Regions from separate parts of the Micromonospora sp. CNZ297 genome, predicted to be linked through region 1. Evidence: riboswitches for the same ligand, from Rfam matches in the RefSeq annotation. Region 1 holds a riboswitch; each other region holds the start of a gene.
What was found. A riboswitch is a leader RNA that binds a small molecule or an ion and turns the genes downstream of it on or off. The one in region 1 is predicted to bind cyclic di-AMP.
Positions count from the first base shown of each region.

Region 2: another riboswitch for cyclic di-AMP. It lies ahead of FB454_RS22495 (transglycosylase family protein); the one in region 1 lies ahead of FB454_RS30810 (coiled-coil domain-containing protein).
Region 3: another riboswitch for cyclic di-AMP. It lies ahead of FB454_RS07885 (C39 family peptidase); the one in region 1 lies ahead of FB454_RS30810 (coiled-coil domain-containing protein).

Region 1 is NZ_VISU01000028.1:40,646-46,842, forward strand. Features, by position in the region: gene FB454_RS30805 (carbonic anhydrase) at 1-571, shown strand, start outside; gene FB454_RS30810 (coiled-coil domain-containing protein) at 631-1,659, opposite strand; cyclic di-AMP (ydaO/yuaA leader) riboswitch at 1,664-1,794, opposite strand; gene FB454_RS30815 (YibE/F family protein) at 1,949-3,223, opposite strand; gene FB454_RS30820 (SHOCT domain-containing protein) at 3,386-3,595, opposite strand; gene FB454_RS30825 (metal-sensitive transcriptional regulator) at 3,722-4,021, opposite strand; gene FB454_RS30830 (heavy-metal-associated domain-containing protein) at 4,102-4,308, shown strand; gene FB454_RS30835 (hypothetical protein) at 4,345-5,325, shown strand; gene FB454_RS30840 (heavy metal translocating P-type ATPase) at 5,343-6,197, shown strand, end outside.
Region 2 is NZ_VISU01000013.1:171,881-178,077, reverse strand. Features, by position in the region: gene FB454_RS22510 (SDR family oxidoreductase) at 1-328, opposite strand, end outside; gene FB454_RS22505 (winged helix-turn-helix transcriptional regulator) at 360-836, opposite strand; gene FB454_RS22500 (LLM class flavin-dependent oxidoreductase) at 883-2,445, opposite strand; cyclic di-AMP (ydaO/yuaA leader) riboswitch at 2,604-2,762, shown strand; gene FB454_RS22495 (transglycosylase family protein) at 2,761-3,420, shown strand; gene FB454_RS22490 (YbaB/EbfC family nucleoid-associated protein) at 3,609-4,058, shown strand; gene FB454_RS22485 (M4 family metallopeptidase) at 4,201-6,197, opposite strand, start outside.
Region 3 is NZ_VISU01000003.1:357,444-363,640, forward strand. Features, by position in the region: gene FB454_RS07875 (CDP-glycerol glycerophosphotransferase family protein) at 1-1,468, shown strand, start outside; gene FB454_RS07880 (alpha/beta fold hydrolase) at 1,508-2,254, opposite strand; gene FB454_RS07885 (C39 family peptidase) at 2,609-3,463, opposite strand; cyclic di-AMP (ydaO/yuaA leader) riboswitch at 3,656-3,798, opposite strand; gene FB454_RS07890 (hypothetical protein) at 4,107-4,871, opposite strand; gene FB454_RS07895 (hypothetical protein) at 5,007-5,351, opposite strand; gene FB454_RS07900 (acyltransferase family protein) at 5,432-6,197, opposite strand, start outside.

The sequences.
Region 1 (6,197 bases):
GAATCAGGACGCCGGGCACCGGGCGGCTGTGGCCGACGGCCAGCACCCGTTCGCGGTGATCGTCGGCTGCTCCGACTCGCGGCTCGCCGCCGAGATCATCTTCGACCGCGGTCTCGGTGACCTCTTCGTGGTGCGTACCGCCGGGCACACCGCCGGGCCGGAGGTGCTCGGCAGCGTCGAGTACGCCGTCACCGTGCTGGGCACCCCGCTCGTGGTGGTGCTCGGGCACGACTCCTGCGGCGCGGTCCAGGCCGCCCGGGAGGGGGTCCGGACCGGCGCCGCCCCGGCCGGGCACCTGGGCGCTGTGGTGGACGCGGTCTCGCCGAGCCTGTTGCGCGCCGCCCGCCAGGGGGTCGAGGACCTCGACGGCATCGTCGACGTCCACATCGCGCAGACCGTGGAGACGCTGCTGGCCCGGTCCGCCGTGCTGGCCGAGCGGGTGGCCGCCGGGCGGTGCACGGTGGTGGGCATGTCGTACCGGCTCGCCGGTGGCGAGGTGCGGACCGTGGCGCAGGCCCCGGCCCCGCTGCCCGCCCCGGCCGCGCCCGCCGACCCGGCGCTGGCCGGCTGATACGCACGGACGACGAAGAAGGGGCCGCCCGAGGGCGGCCCCTTCTCGTGGTGTCCGGGTCAGAGCATCGACATGTGGACGTGGTCGGTGTGGTTCGAGGGTCCGCTGTACGAACTCCAGCCGGTGGCCGGGAACCAGATCTGCCGGTTCCAGATGACGTAGTAGATGCCCAGCCGGTCGGCGTTGCGGATGAGGAAGGCGGCCACCTCGTTGCCGTACCGGCGGGTGTCGTTGTTGTGCCAGGGCGCGAAGCCGCTGTTCTGGAGCGACCAGTCGCACGCCTTGCCCTTGGGGTGCTCCCACGGCCCGCCGGGCCGGTAGCAGCCCACGAAGCGCTTGAAGCCCGCGCGCCGGACCTCCTTGTACGCGTGCAGCGTGCGCGGCGTGACGCAGCCCGAGGTGGTCGGGTCGTCCTCGCTGCACGACTCCGCCTTCCACCCGCCGTCGGCGGTGCGGCCGGGGCCGATCTTGGCGACCGGTGAGGTGGCGGAGACCAGGCCGCCGGTGAAGCCGAGACCGCCGACGAGCTTCAGCGCGCGCTCGGCCTGCACCTTCTCGCGCTCCATCGCGTTCTTCTGCTTCTCCTGCTCGCGCACCTCGGCGTCGAGCGCGATCTTGGCCTGCTCGGCGCGGGTCTTGACCGCGTTGATGGCGGCCAGGCGCTGCGCGTTGAGGAGGTTCAGCTCGTCCAGGGCGTTGACCCGGCGGACGAACGAGTCGGGTGAGTTGCTCTCCAGCAGCATGGCCATCGCGCCCATCCGGCCGGTCCGGTAGGACTGGGCAGCGAGCTGGTTGACCTGCGGGCTGAGCGCTTCGAGCTCGGCCTGTGCCGTCTTCACCTCGGCCGCCAGCCGCCGCTGGCGGTCCTGGGACTTGGCGAGCTTCGCCTTGGCCTGGAGGAAGGCCCGGTTGGCGGCGTCGATCGCCTCGGTGATGAGCGGCGGTTCGCCGTCCTCCTCGTGTCCCGAGGGGTTGCCGGGGGCCGCCGCGGTGGGGGCCGCGGTCGCCGGGGTCGGCCCGGCCAGCACGGCCAGCGAGGCCAGCACGGCCACCACGGGTGTCAGCCAGCGGCGCAGGGGTGCCGTCACAGTGTTCCCTTCCGTCGGCCGCCGACCGGGTTAGCTGACGGGTTCGGGACGGAAGTGGCCCCTACCGCTGTCGCGGATTCACCCCATGTACCTGGTTCCCCGGTTCGCCCGCAGGCGATTGGGCGGCGGCACCGCTGGCGCCGGTGCGCGCCTTCGGCGGTGACCGGCAGCGAGGTTACCTGACAGCACTCCTGAGGATCTACGTCCGGAAGCCGACCAATAGCGAGATTTCGCCGTGGCGCACCGTGACCAGCGTCGCGTTTGAAATCGATGGTCACGCTGCGGAGTGTCACCATGCGGCCTCCGTACTCTTCCCGCCGCCCAGGGCCTCCAGCGCGTCGTCGCGTCCGGCCGGCGGCCGGGCCGCGGGTGGCGCCGGCTCCGCGCCGCGCGAGCGCCGCCCGGCGGTGGTCACGATCGCGGCCAGTCCGGTCGTCAGCGGTACGGCGGCGATCAGGCCGAGCGTCGCCACCGCGCTGCGGACGATCTCCTGGGCGAGGAACTCGCTGGTGAGGATCTCACTCACCGGGCGGGAGTCGGCAACCAGGAGGAGCAGCAGCGGCAGCGAGGCGCCCGCGTACGCCAGCACGATGGTGTTGACGGTGGATGCGATGTGGGCCCGGCCGACCCGGGTCGCCGCCCGGTAGAGCTGCCGCCGGGACAGTCCGGGGTTGGCGTGCGCCAGTTCGGTGACGGTGGCCGCCTGGGTGACTGTGACGTCGTCCAGCACGCCCAGCGAGCCGATGATGATGCCGGCCAGCAGCAGCCCGTGCAGGTCCACGTCGCCCTGGAACATGGACAGCGTGGTGGCGTCCTCGCTGCCGAAGCCGGTCAGGTGGGTGGCGGACGTGGCGAGCAGGCCGAGCACGCCGGTGACCACCAGGCTGCCGAGCGTGCCGAGCACCGCGACCGACGTCTGCGCGGTGATCCCGTGGGTCAGGTAGAGCACCACGAACATGATCAACGCGGCGCCCACGATCGCGACCAGCAGCGGCGGCTGGCCGGCGCCGATGCCCGGCAGCACGAAGCCGAGGAGGATGGCGAAGCTGGCCACCAGGCCGCCGAGCGCGGCGAGCCCGCGCCACCGGCCGAACGCCACGATCGCGGCGGCGAACAGCACCATCAGCCAGATCAGCGGCGTGCCGCGCTGGTGCTCGGCGATGTTGTAGGACTTCACCGCCGGGTCGGCCGGGTCGGTCAGCTCGACCAGGACGACCTCGTCTCCGACCGCGACCCGGGGTGCGCCCGGCCCGGCCGGGATCGGCGTCTCGACCTGCCGGCCCGCGTCCGGGCCCTGCTCGGCGGTGACCGTCACCGTGCCGCAGGGGCCACCCCCGCCCTCCGGGGCCTCCGGGGTCGGCGGGCAGGGCTCGGTGACCACCCGGGTCACGGTGCCGTGGTAGCGGGGGACGTCAGCGCCGCCGACCGGCTCCCGGTCCTGCCCGGGCCAGAGCACCAGCGCCGCGATCACTGTGAGCGCGAACAGCGGCACCACCACGGCGACGAGCAGCCGTCGTACGCCCGGCGGCGCGGCGGGTGCGGGGCGGGTGTGGTCGGCACCCATGGCGTCTCTCCCAACGGTCGCGGCGACGCCTGGTCCGCCGGACCGGTCTGGTCACCCGGCCGGCGCGGACGTGTCGACCACGTCCGGGTCGTCGCCCGGCCATGGTAGACAGCCCGGCCGGCCGCTCCCGGGCGGCGCGACCGGTGACGCGCCCCGCTCGGGTCAGGCCAGGCCCGCCCGGCGCCGCCGGTACTCGTCCTCGTCGATCTCGCCGCGGGCGTACCGCTCGTCCAGGATGCGCCGGGCCGTCGTCGGGCCCAGATACTGCGGGCCGGTCCACCGCACGGCCGCCCAGACGAGCCCCGCCAGCACCCCGAGCACCAGCAGGGACCAGATCCACATCCAGCCCATCATCGGGCTCTGCCACATCATCGGGCCGCCCTCCGTCCGTCGCCGCGGGTCCGCCGGTCCGGCCTGCCCGCCACTTCGACGGTACGTCCGCCCGGGCGCGTCGGCACGGGTCGATGTGCCCTGGTCCTGAGGGCCGGAGGTCCCCGCTCAGCCGCGCTTCATCAGGCGCCCGACGGCGGCCATCATCTCGGTCGCCATCTCGTCGGCCCGGCCCTCGGCGGCGCCCTCGTGCATGCAGTGCCGGGCGTGGCCGTCGAGCAGGCCCAGGCCGACCTTGTCCAGCGCCGCCTGGATGGCCGAGATCTGGGTCAGCACGTCGATGCAGTAACGGTCGTCCTCGACCATCTTCTCGATGCCACGGACCTGGCCCTCGATCCGGCGGAGCCGGGCGAGGAGTTGGTCCTTGCTGGCGGTGTAGCCCCGGGTCGGGCTGGACGGCGCGGTCATGAAACCGAGGATAGCGTACCCCTCGGGGGTATGCTAACGTTCGGGACGTACCCCTGGGGGGTATCAGATCGGAGGGCGAGATGGAGACCACCTACCAGGTGAACGGCATGACCTGCGGGCACTGCGTCAACTCGGTGAGCACCGAGCTGAGCGCACTTCCGGGCGTCACCGACGTCCAGGTCGACCTGGCCGGCGGCCGGGTCACCGTCACCAGTCAGAACCCGCTGGACGTGGACACGGTCCGCGCGGCGGTCGACGAGGCCGGTTACGACCTCGTCGGTGTGTGACGGGTCCGGCGGACCCGCGACAACCGAGGAGACACCATGAACACGGCGACGAAGCTCAGCGGCTTCGCGCTCGGCCTCGTGGCGGTGTTCGGCGCGGCGTACGGGATCGGCAACCTGACCGATCCCGTCGCCCCGGCCGCCGAGACCCGACACGACGACACCGACAGCGACCACGGGGCCGGCGACACCGGCCACGGTGACGAGAGCCAGGCGGGCGGCGCCTCCGCGCACCTGCCCGGCGGGCTGCTCGTCTCCGAGCGCGGCTACACGTTCCAGCCCGCCGGCGCCCCGGCCGGGCAGTTCGCCTTCCGGATCACCGGCCCGGACGGCGCGCCGGTCACCCGCTTCGAGGTGGCCCACGACAAGCGCATGCACCTGATCGTCGCCCGCCGGGACCTCTCCGGGTTCCGGCACGTCCATCCGGAGATGACCGGCGACGGCACCTGGCGGGTCGCCTCACCGCTCGGCGGCCCCGGCGTCTGGCGGGCGTTCGCCGACTTCACCCCCGAAGGCGGCGAGCCGCTGACCCTCGGCCTGGACGTCACGGTCCCCGGCGAGCTGACCGCCCGGCCGCTGCCGGCACCGGCGACCAGCACCACCGTCGACGGCTACACGGTCACCCTGACCGGCACGCCGGAGCCGGGCCGCACCAGCCGGCTCACGCTCTCCGTCAGCCGTGACGGGCGGCCGGTCACCGACCTCGCGCCCTACCTCGGCGCGTACGGGCACCTGGTGGCGCTGCGGCAGGGCGACCTGGCGTACCTGCACGTGCACCCGGAGGGCACGCCCGGCGACGGGCGCACACCGGCCGGGCCGGCGATCACGTTCGCCGCCGAGGTGCCCTCGGCCGGGGCGTACCGTCTCTACCTGGACTTCCGGCACGGCGACGCGGTGCACACCGCCGAGTTCACCGTCCTGGCCGGCGACCAGACCGCGCCGGTGCCCACCGCGCCGGCACCCACCACCGCACCGACCCCGGACGCCGGACACGGCACCCCGGGTCACGGGCACAGTTGAGCGCCGGAGGTGCCGCGATGACTGCCACGGGAAAGGCGCTGCCCACCGCGCCGAACCTGATCGAACTGGCGATCGGCGGGATGACCTGCGCGTCCTGCGCCGCCCGGATCGAGAAGAAGCTCAACCGGATGGACGGCGTCGAGGCGACGGTGAACTACGCCACCGAGAAGGCCACCGTCCGGTACGCCGACGACACCGCGCCGGCCGACCTGATCGCCACCGTCGAGAAGACCGGCTACACCGCTGTGGTGCCGCCGCCGCCCGAGCAGGCGGAGGCGGCAGCGGCCGGGGAGCCGGTGGACGAGCTGCGCACCGCGCGTACCCGGCTCTGGGTCTCCGCCGTGCTCACCTTGCCGGTGATCGTGCTCGCCATGGTTCCGGCCTGGCAGTTCGACTACTGGCAGTGGGCCTCGCTCACCCTGGCCGCCCCGGTGGTGGTCTGGGGCGGGCTGCCGTTCCACCGCGCCGCGCTGATCAACCTGCGGCACGGCGCGGCGACCATGGACACGCTCGTCTCGCTCGGCACGCTGGCCGCGTTCGGCTGGTCGCTCTGGGCGCTGTTCCTCGGCGACGCCGGCATGCCCGGGATGAAGCACCCGTTCAGCCTCGACATCACCCGCGGCGACGGTGCCGGCAACATCTACCTGGAGGCCGCCGCCGGGGTGACCGTGTTCATCCTGGCCGGGCGGTACTTCGAGGCGCGCTCCAAGCGCACCGCCGGGTCGGCGCTGCGCGCCCTGCTCGAACTCGGCGCCAAGGACGTGGCGGTGCTGCGCGACGGGCAGGAGACCCGGATCCCGGTCGGCCGGCTCGCGGTCGGGGACCGGTTCGTGGTCCGGCCCGGCGAGAAGATCGCCACGGACGGTGTGGTC
Region 2 (6,197 bases), on a different contig from region 1:
CCCGTACCACCGACAGCGTGCCGAGGTAGTGCGTCTCCATCTCCAGCCGGATCTGCGCGAGGTCGCCGTCGAGCAGGTCGGTGCCGGTGCTCACGCCGGCGCTGTTGACCAGCAGCGTCACGTCCCCGGCCCGCTGCGCGGCGGCGGCCACCGACTCGGGGTCGGTGATGTCGAGGCGTACCGGGGTGACTCCGGGCAGGTCCACGGTGTCCGGGTTGCGGGCGCCGGCCCAGACGGTGGCGCCGCGTGCGACGAGTTCGGCGGCCAGGTGCCGGCCGAAGCCGCGGTTGGCGCCGGTGACCAGGGCGGTGCTTCCAGCGATCTTCATGTCTCGCTCCGAGGTGTGGGGAAGGGAGGGGTCAGGCGGACAGCAGGCCCGGACCGGGCAGGACGGCCAGCTCGCCGGGGGGTACGTCGTGCCCCGCGCCGCAGCGCAGCCGGGCGTGCACCGCGGCGCCGCACTCCTCGTGGGCCACCCGCACCGCCGGGCCCGCCTCGTCGGCGGCGTACGTGTCGCCCCACTGCCGCAGCGCGACGAGCACCGGGATCAGGTCGCTTCCCTTCGCAGTGAGCACGTACTCGTCGCGGGTGCGCTGCCCGGGCTCCCGGTAGGGACGCCGGTCGAGCAGCCCGTCGGCGACGAGCTGCTTGAGGCGTGCGGCGGCCACCGGCTCGCTGACGCCGACCCGCCGGGCGAAGTCGTCGAAGCGGCGGGTGCCGAACGACGCCTCCCGCAGCAGGAGCAGCGTGGTGCGGTTGCCGACCACCTCCAGCGCCCGGGCGATCGAGCAGTTGGCGGTGGACCAGGAGTCACGCTGCGCAAGGAGGTCCGTCATGGCGTCGACGGTACCCCCTGACTTAAGAAAGCAGAAGTCAGCTACCTCACAGCTGGCCGGGGAAGAACCCGTGCCGGGCCAGCGGCTCGACGATCTGGTGCTCCTCGTACGACAGGTGCGACAGCAGCGTGTCGGTGAGCAGGTCCACCGCCTCCTGGAGCTGCGTGAAGTCGCCGGGCCGCCGGACCAGCTCCACGAGCGCCCGGTCGACGCTCTCCACCACCCCGTGGATCACCACGTGCTCCTCCTCGAGGCGGTCCAGCACCGCGGCCAGCCCGGCCTCTGAGCGGCGCAGGTGCGGGAAGACCGAGGCGTCCTCCAGCCCGTGGTGCTGGGTGACCATCGTGCAGTAGGCCGCGCAGTACGCCCCGAGCGTCCAGTTGTTCTGCCGCATGGTCATCTCGTTGAGCGCGGCCCGCGCCCGGCCCGGCGAGACCGAGCCCTGCTTGACCTGTTCCAGCAGGTCGCGCACCTGGGCCAGCTCCTGGCGCAGATGGTCGTGCACGTCCACCAGGTGCTGCCCGGCGGCCTGTCCCCGGGCCGGGTAGACGTGTCCGGCCGGCGGCGGCGGGGCGCTCGGGCGGGTGGACTCGTCCCACGGGCGGCGCGCGCTCAGGCGTACCCCCGGGTCGGGGGTGGGGGTGACGCCGAGCGTGCTCGGGCCGCCGGCGGTGGTCGGCTCGTCGGCGGCCTCCCGGGCGCCGCCGGCGGGCGTGGCGCGCTCGGCGGCGACCAGTTCCCGGACCGCGGGGGCCACCTCCTGGCCGAAGATCTGGATCGCGCGCGGCTCGTCGCTGCCGAGGATGAACGTGGTGATGCCGTGCTCCAGGGTGAGCCCGGCCAGTTCCTCCACCCACTGCTCCGGCGGCCCGGTCAGGAAACCGGCCGACGAGCGGGCGAACGTGCCGGTCACGTTGAGCATGCGGCGGATCGCGGCCGGGTCGCGCCCGGCGGCCCGGGCGCCCTCGTCCACGAGCGCGTTCAGGGCGGGCAGCTCGTCGGGGCCCTTGGGCAGGTACGACAGGGACGGCAGCCAGCCGTCCGCGGCGCGGCCCACCAGGCGCAGCATGCGCGGCTTGTAGGCGCCGACCCAGATGCCGACCGGATGCGCGGGCGCCGGGCCGCGCTTGGCGCCGACCACCCGGTAGTGCTCGCCGTCGACACGGATCATGCCGCGGCTGCCGGTGTCCCAGACCTCGCGGATCACCCGGATCGCCTCGTCGAGGGCGTCGACGGCGGCGCCGGGGGACAGGCGCCGCCCGCCCGCCGCCTCGATCGCGTCCCAGAACGCGCCCGCGCCGAGTCCCAGCTCGACCCGGCCGCCGGTGAGCAGATCCAGGCTGGCGACGCTGCGGGCCAGTACCACCGGCTGGCGCAACGGCAGGTTGAGGACGTTTCCGGCCAGGCGGATGCGTTCGGTCGCCGCGGCCACGTAGGACATCAGCGTCCAGGTGTCCAGGAAGCCCGGCTGGTAGGGATGGTCCTGGAACGTGACCAGGTCCAGCCCGACCTGCTCGCACAGCCGGGCCAGCGCCACGACCTGGTCGGGCTGCCCGGCGGCGGGGGTGATGAAGCCGCCGAAGGTCAGCTCGTGTCCGTGATCGGTCATCCGTCAAGCCCTCCCGTGATCTTGCCTGGCCCTGCCACCGTAGCGCCGCCGCCGGTAGCCCGGCCGGGTGAAGAGCGTCACAAGAAGTGGACGATTGTCACAAATCGCTCCTAGCGTCGGTTTCGTTCGCAGACGCGGACACCGCGGGCCGGAAACGCCAAATCCCGCCGCCGTCCCCGGTAACCGGACCTCGCGCGGGAGCGGGGGAACCACACGTTCCACGGTGCATCGTCACCTCGGGGTGAAGCCGCCACCGGCGGCCGGGCTCCTCGGCCCGAACCCGACAGCTCACCTCGTCGGCGTGGAGGAATCCACATGGCAACTGAATACTCTGCCCGAAGCCGCCGTACCGCCCTCGGAGCGGTCCTGGCCGGCGCCGCCGTCGGCGCCGCGACCCTGTTCGGCCCGGCCGCTCCGGCCAGCGCGGGCGTCAACTGGGACGCGGTCGCGCGCTGCGAGTCGGGCGGCAACTGGAAGATCAACACCGGTAACGGCTACTACGGCGGGCTCCAGTTCTCCCGCGCCACCTGGAACGGCTACGGCGGCAAGAAGTACGCCGCGCGCGCAGACCTGGCCAGCCGGTCCGAGCAGATCGCCGTCGCGGAGAAGGTGCGGCGCGGCCAGGGCATCGGCGCGTGGCCGGTCTGCGGCAAGAAGGGCGGCTCGGCGAGCGCGGCGACCCGGTCCGAGCGGGCCACCACAAAGGCGGCCCCGAAGCGGGCCGCCACGCGCAAGGCCGCGCCGGAGCGGGCGGCCACCCGCAGGGCCGCGCCCGAGCGCGCCACGACGACGGTGGCGCCGCAGCCGTCGTCCGGCGCCGGGACGTACCTGGTCCGGCGTGGGGACACGCTGTCGGAGATCGCCGTGACGCAGCGCGTCGACGGCGGCTGGCGCGCCCTGCACGAGCGCAACCGCGCAGTGGTCGGCGACGACCCCGGCCTGATCTTCCCCGGTCAGCGGCTGCGGCTGCGCTGACAGCGGTCCGAGAACGCCCGGCCGGGTCGCCCCGGCCGGGCGTTCGCCCCGTCCGCGACACGCCGCGTCGACGGTGTCCGGCCTGCTCCCGGCGTCCGGGAGACGGTCCGCGACGGCGGTGACCGCGATTCGTCGGAGCCGGTTGCTAGTGTCACGATGCTCGGCTAAGACGTGAAGAAAGCGCGGATATGACCAACGACCCGTTCTCGGCGGCCGCGAGCATCGACGAGCTGCTGACCCGCACGCAGCAGGCGCTCACCGCGATGCGCTCCCGGGCCTCGGCGCACGCCGACGGCGAGCCCGGCGACCTGCTGCGCGCCGAGGGCACGGCCGCCGGCGGCCGGGTCCGCGCGGTCGCCGTCCAGGGTGGCCGGCTGGATTCCGTGACGATCGACCCGGAGCTGGCCGGCGAGCCCCTCGACGTCCTCTGCGGACACTTCGTCACCGCCGCCAACGCCGCGCTGTCCGAGCTGGACGCCCGGGTCAGCGCGTCGGCGCGGGCCGACGCCGACGCGCTCGCCGCCCGGCTCGGCAGCATGGGCGACCAGGCCGAGCTGTTCGGCCGCGCGATGCACGAGGCGGCCGCGCGGATCCACCGCGACCGCGGCACCGCGTCCCAGGGCGCGCGCCGGGCCTGACACGGCGAAACGGCCGGCCCGACACGGCGGGACGCCGGGCCTGACACGGCGGGACGCCGGGCCTGACACGGCGGGACGCCGGGCCTGACACGGCGAGGCGGCCGGCCGCCGGGAGGACGACGACCGGCCGCGCACGCCACGGTCAGCTCAGGGTGACCGCGGTGTCGTCGACGACGAAGGACGTCTGCAACGAGCTGTCCTCCACGCCGCTGAACGAGATGGTCGCCGTGGTGCCTGCGAGCGACGAGATGTCGAAGGACCGCTGCACGTAGCCGGTGGCCTTGTTCAGGTTGGAGTAGGTGGCCAGCGTGGTGCTGCCCGCCTTGACGGTGAGCTTGTCGTACGCGGTGCTGGTGGTCGACTCCGCGCTGTCGATGTGCAGCCAGAAGCTCAACGTCGCCCGGCAGCCGGCCGGGATCGTCACCGACTGGCTGAGCGTGTCGGTGTGCGACGAGCCGTACCCGTCCAGCCACGCCTTGTACGAGCCGCCGTGCGCGGCCTGGCCGCTGGCGGTGGTGATGACGCCGGACGAGGCGCTCCAGCTCACGTTGCCGGACTCGAAGCCCGGGTTGGCGAGCTTGTTGCCGGAGCAGCCGCCCGACGGCGGGGTGGTCGTGGTGCTCGGGGTGGGCGTCGGGGTGCCGCCGGCGCAGGTCGGGTCACCGGACTGGGCCGGCACGCTCACCGCGTCCCAGGCCGCCTTGACCGTGTTGAACTCCGCGCAGCTGCCCGGGTAGAGGTTCTTCGCCGCCTGCAGCGTCCAGGTGCGGTACTTCAGGTACGACGAGGACGAGGTCTTCAGCAGCATGCCGTTGTACATGATCTTCATGGCCTTCTGGATGCCCAGGCCGGTCACGCTGCTGCCGTTGCAGGTCGAGCTGGACGGCTGCCCGTTGGTCGGGCTGCTGCCGTTGGCGAGCAGGTAGAACCAGTGGTTGCCCGGGCCGGCCGCGGCGTGCACCTCGGTCGACGGGATGCTGCTGGAGTAGCAGTTCGGGTCGCCGAGCGCCGACGGGTTGTACATGTTGCGGATCGGGCCGGAGCCGACCAGGTTGATCTTCTCGCCGACCAGGAAGTCGGGCGCGTCGTAGCTGGACGGCTCGTTGGCGAACCACTCGGTGGCCGCGCCGAACGTATCGGCCACGAACTCCTGGGTGCCGCCGCCGGAGATGCCGCCCGGGGTGTTGTCGTCGATGCCGTGGCCGATCTCGTGCGCCACCACGTCCAGCGAGCCGATCCACTGGCCGGCGGTGTTCTTGCCGATCTGCACCTGGCTGCCGTCGTAGTAGGCGTTCTGGTCGTTGAGGCCCACCCGGATCGGCCAGTAGCCGCCGTTGCCGTTGGCGCCGTTGCGGCCCAGCCACTGGGCGAGCATCTTGTGCTCGGTCTGCGCGGAGAACAACGCGTCCACGCAGCCGGTCTCCTTGTTGGTGGCGGTGCCGTTGCCCCACACGTCGTCGGAGCCGCTGAACGTGGTGTTGTTGGCCGCGTCCTGGCAGCTCAGGTTGGTGACGGTCGGGTCCTTCATGGTGTACGTGGAGCCCGACTGGGTGGTGTTGAGCGTGAGCGGGCTGGGCCCGTTCCAGGCGCCGGTGCCGGTGCCGCGGACGACGTGCTCCTGCTTGCGCAGGACCGCGCCGGTGCGGGCGTCGACGTCGACGGTGAGCCGGCTCGGCCCGTCCGCGCCGGTGCCGCGAACAGTGGTCTCCCAGGCCAGCGCCGGTGCGGCGCCGAGCGTGTAGACCACGAGCGTGGTGCCCTCGACCGCGTTCACGGTCTTGAGCTGGGCGCGCGCCGTCTTCGCGGCGGCGGCCGGAGTCAGCGCGGGCGTGGTGGCGAGGGCGCCGATGGGCCGCTGCTGGGCGACCGAGGCGTACTTCAGGTTGCCGGCCGAGTCCGTGGCGAGCACGAAGTCGCCGCCGACCACCGGGAGGCCCTTGTAGGTGCGCTCGTAGGGCACGTACTGGGTGCCCTCGGAGGAGATGACCGGCTTCTGGACGAACGCGTCGTCGGAGCCGGCCTGCAGGTAGGCGGGGCGGCTAGCGACCAGGGCGCGGGCCGAGTCGGCGGCGGTCGCGCGGGCCTGCGCCGGGTCGGGGGCGGCGGGTCCGGGTGGCGCGGCCTGCACGGCGGCGGCGG
Region 3 (6,197 bases), on a different contig from region 1:
GGTCGGCTACGCCCGTCGCCTCGACGACGGCTTCGACCCGGCGCTCGCCACCACCGCGCTGGTCCTGCTCGGCCTGGTGCTGCTGGTCGGCCCGCTGCGGCAGGCCGGCGCACTGGAGATCCGGGCGGCGAACCTGCCGGTCCGCACGTGGACACCCGTGGTCGCCGCCCGGCTCGGCGACGCGCTGCTGGTGCTGCTCGCCGTGGTGGCGCTCGCCGCCGCCCTGACGCTGCCCGCGTGGACGGCGCTGGTCGCCGCGCTGCTCGTCGGCGCCGGATGCGGTGCGGTCGCGCTGGACCTCGCCCGGCGCCGGTTCCGGCCGCCCGCCGGAGGTGGACCGGTCGGCCGGGCGCTGCGCCGCCACCAGCCCGAGTTCGTGCTGCACTTCTCCGCCCCGCCCGGCTCGGAGTACCAGGTCACCATGTGGCTGCCGTACCTGGAACGGATCGGCCGCCCGTTCGTGGTGGTGCTGCGCGAGCCGGAGCTCCTGCCCGCGGTGGCCGCCGCCACCCGCGCGCCGGTGGTCCTCTGCCCCACGCTGAAGGCGCTCGACGAGGCGCTGGTGCCCAGCCTGCGGGTCGCGTTCTACGTCAACCACGGCGCGAAGAACGCCCACCTGATCCGGTTCAACCAGCTCACCCACGTGCAGCTGCACCACGGCGACAGCGACAAGGCCCCCAGCGCCAACCCGGTCTCGGCCATCTTCGACAAGATCTTCGTGGCCGGGCAGGCCGCGATCGACAGGTACGCCCGCGCCGGCGTGGAGATCCCCGCCGACAAGTTCGTCGTGGTCGGCCGGCCCCAGGTCGAGGCGATCGAGGTACGCCGGGAGCCGGTCACCTCGCCGGCGCACCCCACGGTCCTCTACACCCCGACCTGGACCGGGCACCACGCCGACGCGAACTACTGCTCGCTGCCGGTGGCCGAGACGCTGATCCGCCGGTTGATCGACAGGGGCGCCGCGGTGATCCTGCGCGCCCACCCGTACACCGGCAAGAACCCGGCCTCGGCCCGCCAGCTCGCCCGGCTCACCGAACTGCTCGCCGCGGACCGGGCGAAGACCGGCCGGCCGCACCTGTGGGGCGCCGCCGCGGCCCGCGAGCTGACGCTCACCGAGTGCGTCAACCGCGCCGACGCGCTGGTCTCCGACGTGTCAGGGGTCATCTCCGACTGGCTCTACTCCGGCAAGCCGTACGCGGTCACCGACACCGGCGCCGACGGCGAGCACTTCGTCGAGCGGTTCCCGCTCGCGGCGTCCGGCTACGTGCTGCGGCGTGACATGTCCAACGTGGACGAGGTGCTCACCGACCTGCTGGACGCCGACCCGAAGGCGGCACAGCGCTGGGCGGCGCGGACCCGCTACCTGGGCGACTTCCCCGCCGACGCCTACGCCGAGGCGTTCCTGTCCGCCGCCCGCCGCGAGCTGGAACCCGACTGGGCGGTCCCTGGGCCGCGCGCGGCCGGCTAGAAACGCGAGCCGGCCCGTCGCGGGCCGGCTCGCCCCCGCTCAGAGGTACGGGTCGAGCAGGGCGAGCACCGCCGCCGGGTCCTCGACGTGCGCGTTGTGGCCCAGCCCGGGCAGCGTGGCCACCGGCACGCCCAGTTCCTTGAGCTGCGCGTCGGTCACCATCGGGTCCAGCTCGCCCCGGGCCAGCAGCACCGGCACATCGGTGGCGGCCAGCAGCACCGGCAGCCGGGGCTCCCCGACCGCGAACGCCGCCGGGTCCATGGCGAGCCGCCAGCGGCCGTCCTCCCGCCGCAGCCCCGCCTCCACCACCGGATGATCCGGGGCGAACAGCCCGGCGAGCCCGGACACGCGCAGGTAGCGGCGGGCCGCCTCGTCACGGGTGGCGAACCAGGTGACCGGCCGGGCGGCCAGTTCCGCCGACTTCGCCAGCTCGGCCGGGGACCAGACCGCCTTGATGCCGAGCCCGACCACCGCGTCGACCGGAAGCCCTCGCTGCCGGGCCGTGAGCGCCAGCGCCACCACCCCGCCGAGCGAGTGCCCGAGCAGCACCAGCCGGTCCTCGGGGCCGAGCCGGACCGGGCCGAGCCCGTCTACCACGCGCTGGGCCAGGGCCTCGAACGAGTAGCCGTCGAGCGGCGGCGACCAGCCGTGACCCGCCAGGTCGGGGGCGAGCCAGCGGCCGGGCCAGCGGCGTTCCAGCAGCGGCGCCCAGGGCAGCCACACCTCGCCTGTGGCACCCATGCCGTGCAGGAGAATCAGGTGCCGCTTCCCCGTCGCATCGCCCATTGGCGCAGTCTGCCACCGCCCGCCCCGGACACGCGAGACCGAACCCGCCGACCCGCCCCACCCTCGCCCCGGCTCGCCCACACCCCGCCCCCGGTCCGCCCTCGCCCCCGCGCCGCCCTCGCCCCTGGCGCCCCCTCGCCCTGGCTCCGGCCGCGCACACTCCCCCCTCACCGTCGATCTTGGAGTTGTGGCACCTTCCATAGCGGGCGAGCCTGGACAAACTGGGCGCCACAAGTCCAAGATCGGCGCGCGCCAAGGCCGCGTGAGGGCCGCGCCAGGGCCGCGCCAGGGCCGGGCGGGACGGGGAAGGCCGGCACCCCGGGTGGGGTGCCGGCCTTCGGGCGTGCGGGACGGTCAGGCGGAGTAGCCGCGGCTGGCGATCCAGTGCGCCAGGTCGATCGTGGTGATCCAGTACGAGGGCAGCGACGGGTCGGCCGAGTCGGCGATCCGTACGGTCCGGCCGTCGTCCTTGTAGCCGACCACCGCGACGTAGTGGCCACCAGGGAACGAGTGCCAGCCGCCGTTGGTGTCGGTGGCCGTACCGGCGACGTTCGCGACGACCCCGCGGCCGTTGCTGATCGCCTCGACCACGTCGGCCTGGAGGCGGTCCATCTGCGCCGGGGTGGCCGAGCCGGGAATCATGCGGGTCCGGTACGGGTTGCCCTTGACCTGCTGGTTGAGCACCCGAGTGGTGTCCTCGGCCGAGTTGGTGCCCATCTCGGTGGTGCCGAGGGGGCCGGCGAGCGCGTCCTGGCTGCGCTCGACGCCGGCGGCGCTGAGCGCGTTGCGCACGGCGGCCGGGCCGCAGTAGAAGTAGTTGATCTGGGCCTGGTAGTCGTAGTCGAGCGACTTGCTCGACGGCGGCTTCGGCTTGGCCTTGGGCGTGGTGTCCGGGTCGGCCGTGACCTTGGCCGACGGGGAGGCGCTCGGCGACGCGCTGGGCGAGGCGGAGGCGCTGGGCGACGCCTGCGGTACGGCGATGCGGGCCTCGCTGCGGCTGGCGGGCTGCTCGCCGAGGCGGGCGGCGCCGAGGTCGGCGACCGCGGCGGTGTTCTCCTGGACCGGGGCGTCGTCGCCGGCGGTGGCGACGGTGCCGGCGCCGGCGGCCAGCACGAGCGCGGCGGCCGATCCGGCGATGATCTGGTACGGGCGTTCGGTGACGATCCGTCGCAGCTGACGCTTCAGGTGGTGCTTCACGAAATCCTCCACGGGGCGTGAGCGGCACACGCCGGCCCGGCACGCGGAGGAACTCACACGTGCTGGCGGGGCCGGATGGCCGGGGGATCGGGAACGCCCGTGATGCCGGGCGCCCAGGGGGCGGTTGCCGGTCGCGCGTCAGGCGCGCGCGGGCACCGCTTCGCCGTGGAGGCGGGGGGACGATCGAGGGGTGGGCACGCGGGGTACTCCTTCCGTGGCCGCCGACCGGGTTAGCTGACGGATTCGGGCGGGAAGTACGCCCTACCGCGGGCCGGTGGCTCGCGGATTCACCCCGATGGTGCTCATGGGTCCCCGGTTCGTGGAACACGATTAGGCGGGTCGGTGCGGCGTCGCCGTCGGCGATCGATTACCGCATCGGACGCGCCGACACTACCGGTGGGTATGTCCCCTGCCAAGCGCTCCCACCTGCGTAAACGTGATCCGTGGTAACGGATTTCGGAACACCCGGTTACTGACTTCACTCAATGGGACAAGCAGTTTCGACGGCGCCCGGCGGCGGAAAGCGGACAGACGGCGACCACCCGGCCGGCAATTGCGCGCCTCGATGACCCGTTCTGCGCCCGGCGCCCGTTTCGGCGGCCCGGGTGACCGGGCTCACCACGTTCCGGGTAACGATTCGGTCGAGACAGCCGTCTCAGCCGACCCGGGCCGGGCGCCAGCGGGCGTTACGGACCGTCGCGGGCACCGGCTGGGCGCTCGCCGTCGCGCTCCGGTACGCCGGGGCGGGCCGCAGCGCCACGGTGGCCGCGTACGCCTCGGCGGCAAGTGTCCGGGCGGCCTCGGCGGCCAGTTCCGCGTCCCGCCAGGCCGCCCGCTCCCGCGCGGCGGCGCTCTCCCATCCGGCCCGGCGCCCGTCCCTGACGGTGCGGGCCAGCACGATCTCCTGCTCGGCCGGGTGCCGGCGCGGATCCCACCCGTTGCGGCGCGCCAGCACGTCGGCGAGCTGACGGGCGGTGAGGTCGCCCCGCCAGTGCGCCGTCATGGCGGCGTGGCGCAGCCAGCGCTCCCGGGCCGCGTACTCCGCAGGGGTTCGTGGCGTGCGCGGCGCGGCCAGCGCGGCGGCGCCGGCGAGGCGGCGGGCGGCGGCGTCCGCCTCGTCGTACGCGGTCCAGGCCCGGTCCGCCTCGTCCTGCGCGGCCAGCCACTGCTCCCGGCGGCGACGGGCCGTCTGGGCAGCCCCGGCGGCGGCAACCGCCACCTCCTCGGCGTACCGGATCAGGTCGTCGCGGCGGGCGGCGTCGGCGTCGGGCGGCTCGGGTGCGGTCTCCGGCGCGGGGTTGCGTTCGGGCCGGGCGACGAGCGCGGCGAGCAGGCCCAAGGCGAGCAGCAGGAGGAAGGACCAGATGGCGGCGGCCTCGGGCACGGAGGTGAGGAAGTGGTACAGAGCGGTCTGCGACATGGTCGGCACCTCACGGGAAGGACCTGGCGGGAGGACCCGCACGACCTCGCCGGGGCGGGCCGGTGAAGAGCCGCCGGGGCGGGTGCGGGGATGACGTGCGGTGGGTGCGGAGAACGGGCGCGGCCCGTGAGCGGGTCAGCGGGCGGGCGGTGCCCGCGGGCCGGCCGGTGCGACGGCCCGTCCGGCCGGGACCGGCTCCACGACGGCCGGGGCGGCCGCCCGGGGCGCGGGCGCCGGAACCCCGGCGGGAGCGGCCTGCCGCTCGGCCACGCGGTCGGCCTCCGGCCGCGTCGCGGTCGAGGCGCCGGTGACCGTGTACGTCGAGGCGGCGACCGCCGGAGCCGGGGCGGCAGCGGCGACACCGGCCGGCAGCGTGGCGGCGCCGAACGAACAGGCGACGACCACGGCGAGACTGGCGAGCATCCGGGCGGTCCAGCGCGCCACCCACCACACGGGGCAGGTGAGCGCGATCGGAAGCACGGGTACAAATTACCGCCGATCCCCCACGAACGCACCGCCGCACGGCGTGTCGCGGATCGACAGGCGGACGTGTGCGCGTGTCAGTCCGGGCGACGCCGCCCGGCGTACTCGATGTCCTCGGCCGGACCGGTGACGGGCCTCGCGCCGCCGTCGGCGGCCGGGCTGGTGGCGGCCTCGGCGGGCTCGCGCGGAGCCGGCACGGCCGGTGCGCGCGACGCCGCGCGGGCCCGGCGGGACGGGCCGAGCAGGCGCATCATCGGTGTCTCCACCCAGCGGTGGAGCGCGGCGGCCAGCGCGAGCGTGACCACCAGGAAGCCGAGCACCGCGACCGGGCCGCGCCAGCCGGGCAGCCCGGTCCCCCAGTGCCCGGTCAGCCGCAGCACTGTGACCATGACGAGCACGTGCACCAGGTAGAAGGCGAACGAGACCTCACCGAGCCAGACCATCGCCCGGGACCGCCAGGGGGTGGGGCGGCCGCGCACGTCGGCGTCCGCCGCGGCGGCGATGACCAGCAGGTACGCGACAGCGAGCAGCGCCGCCCAGAACTCGGCCGGGATCCACAGCGCGGCGATCACCCAGGTGGCGACGAAGATCCCGGTGGCGGCGGCGAGGTTCGGTCCGCGCCAGCGGTGCCGGCGCATCAGCTCGGCGGCGGCCACGCCCATCCAGAACTCCAGCGACCGGGTCACCGGGAAGATCTGGGTGAACCACCACCGCTGCTCCTCCGGCACGAGCTGCTGGCCGGGCCACAGCGCCAGGATGAGCAGCGGCGCCGCGACCAGCACGGTCCGCAGCACGCCGGTACGGGCCCGGCGCAGCCACGGCACCACGAGCGGCAGGCACAGG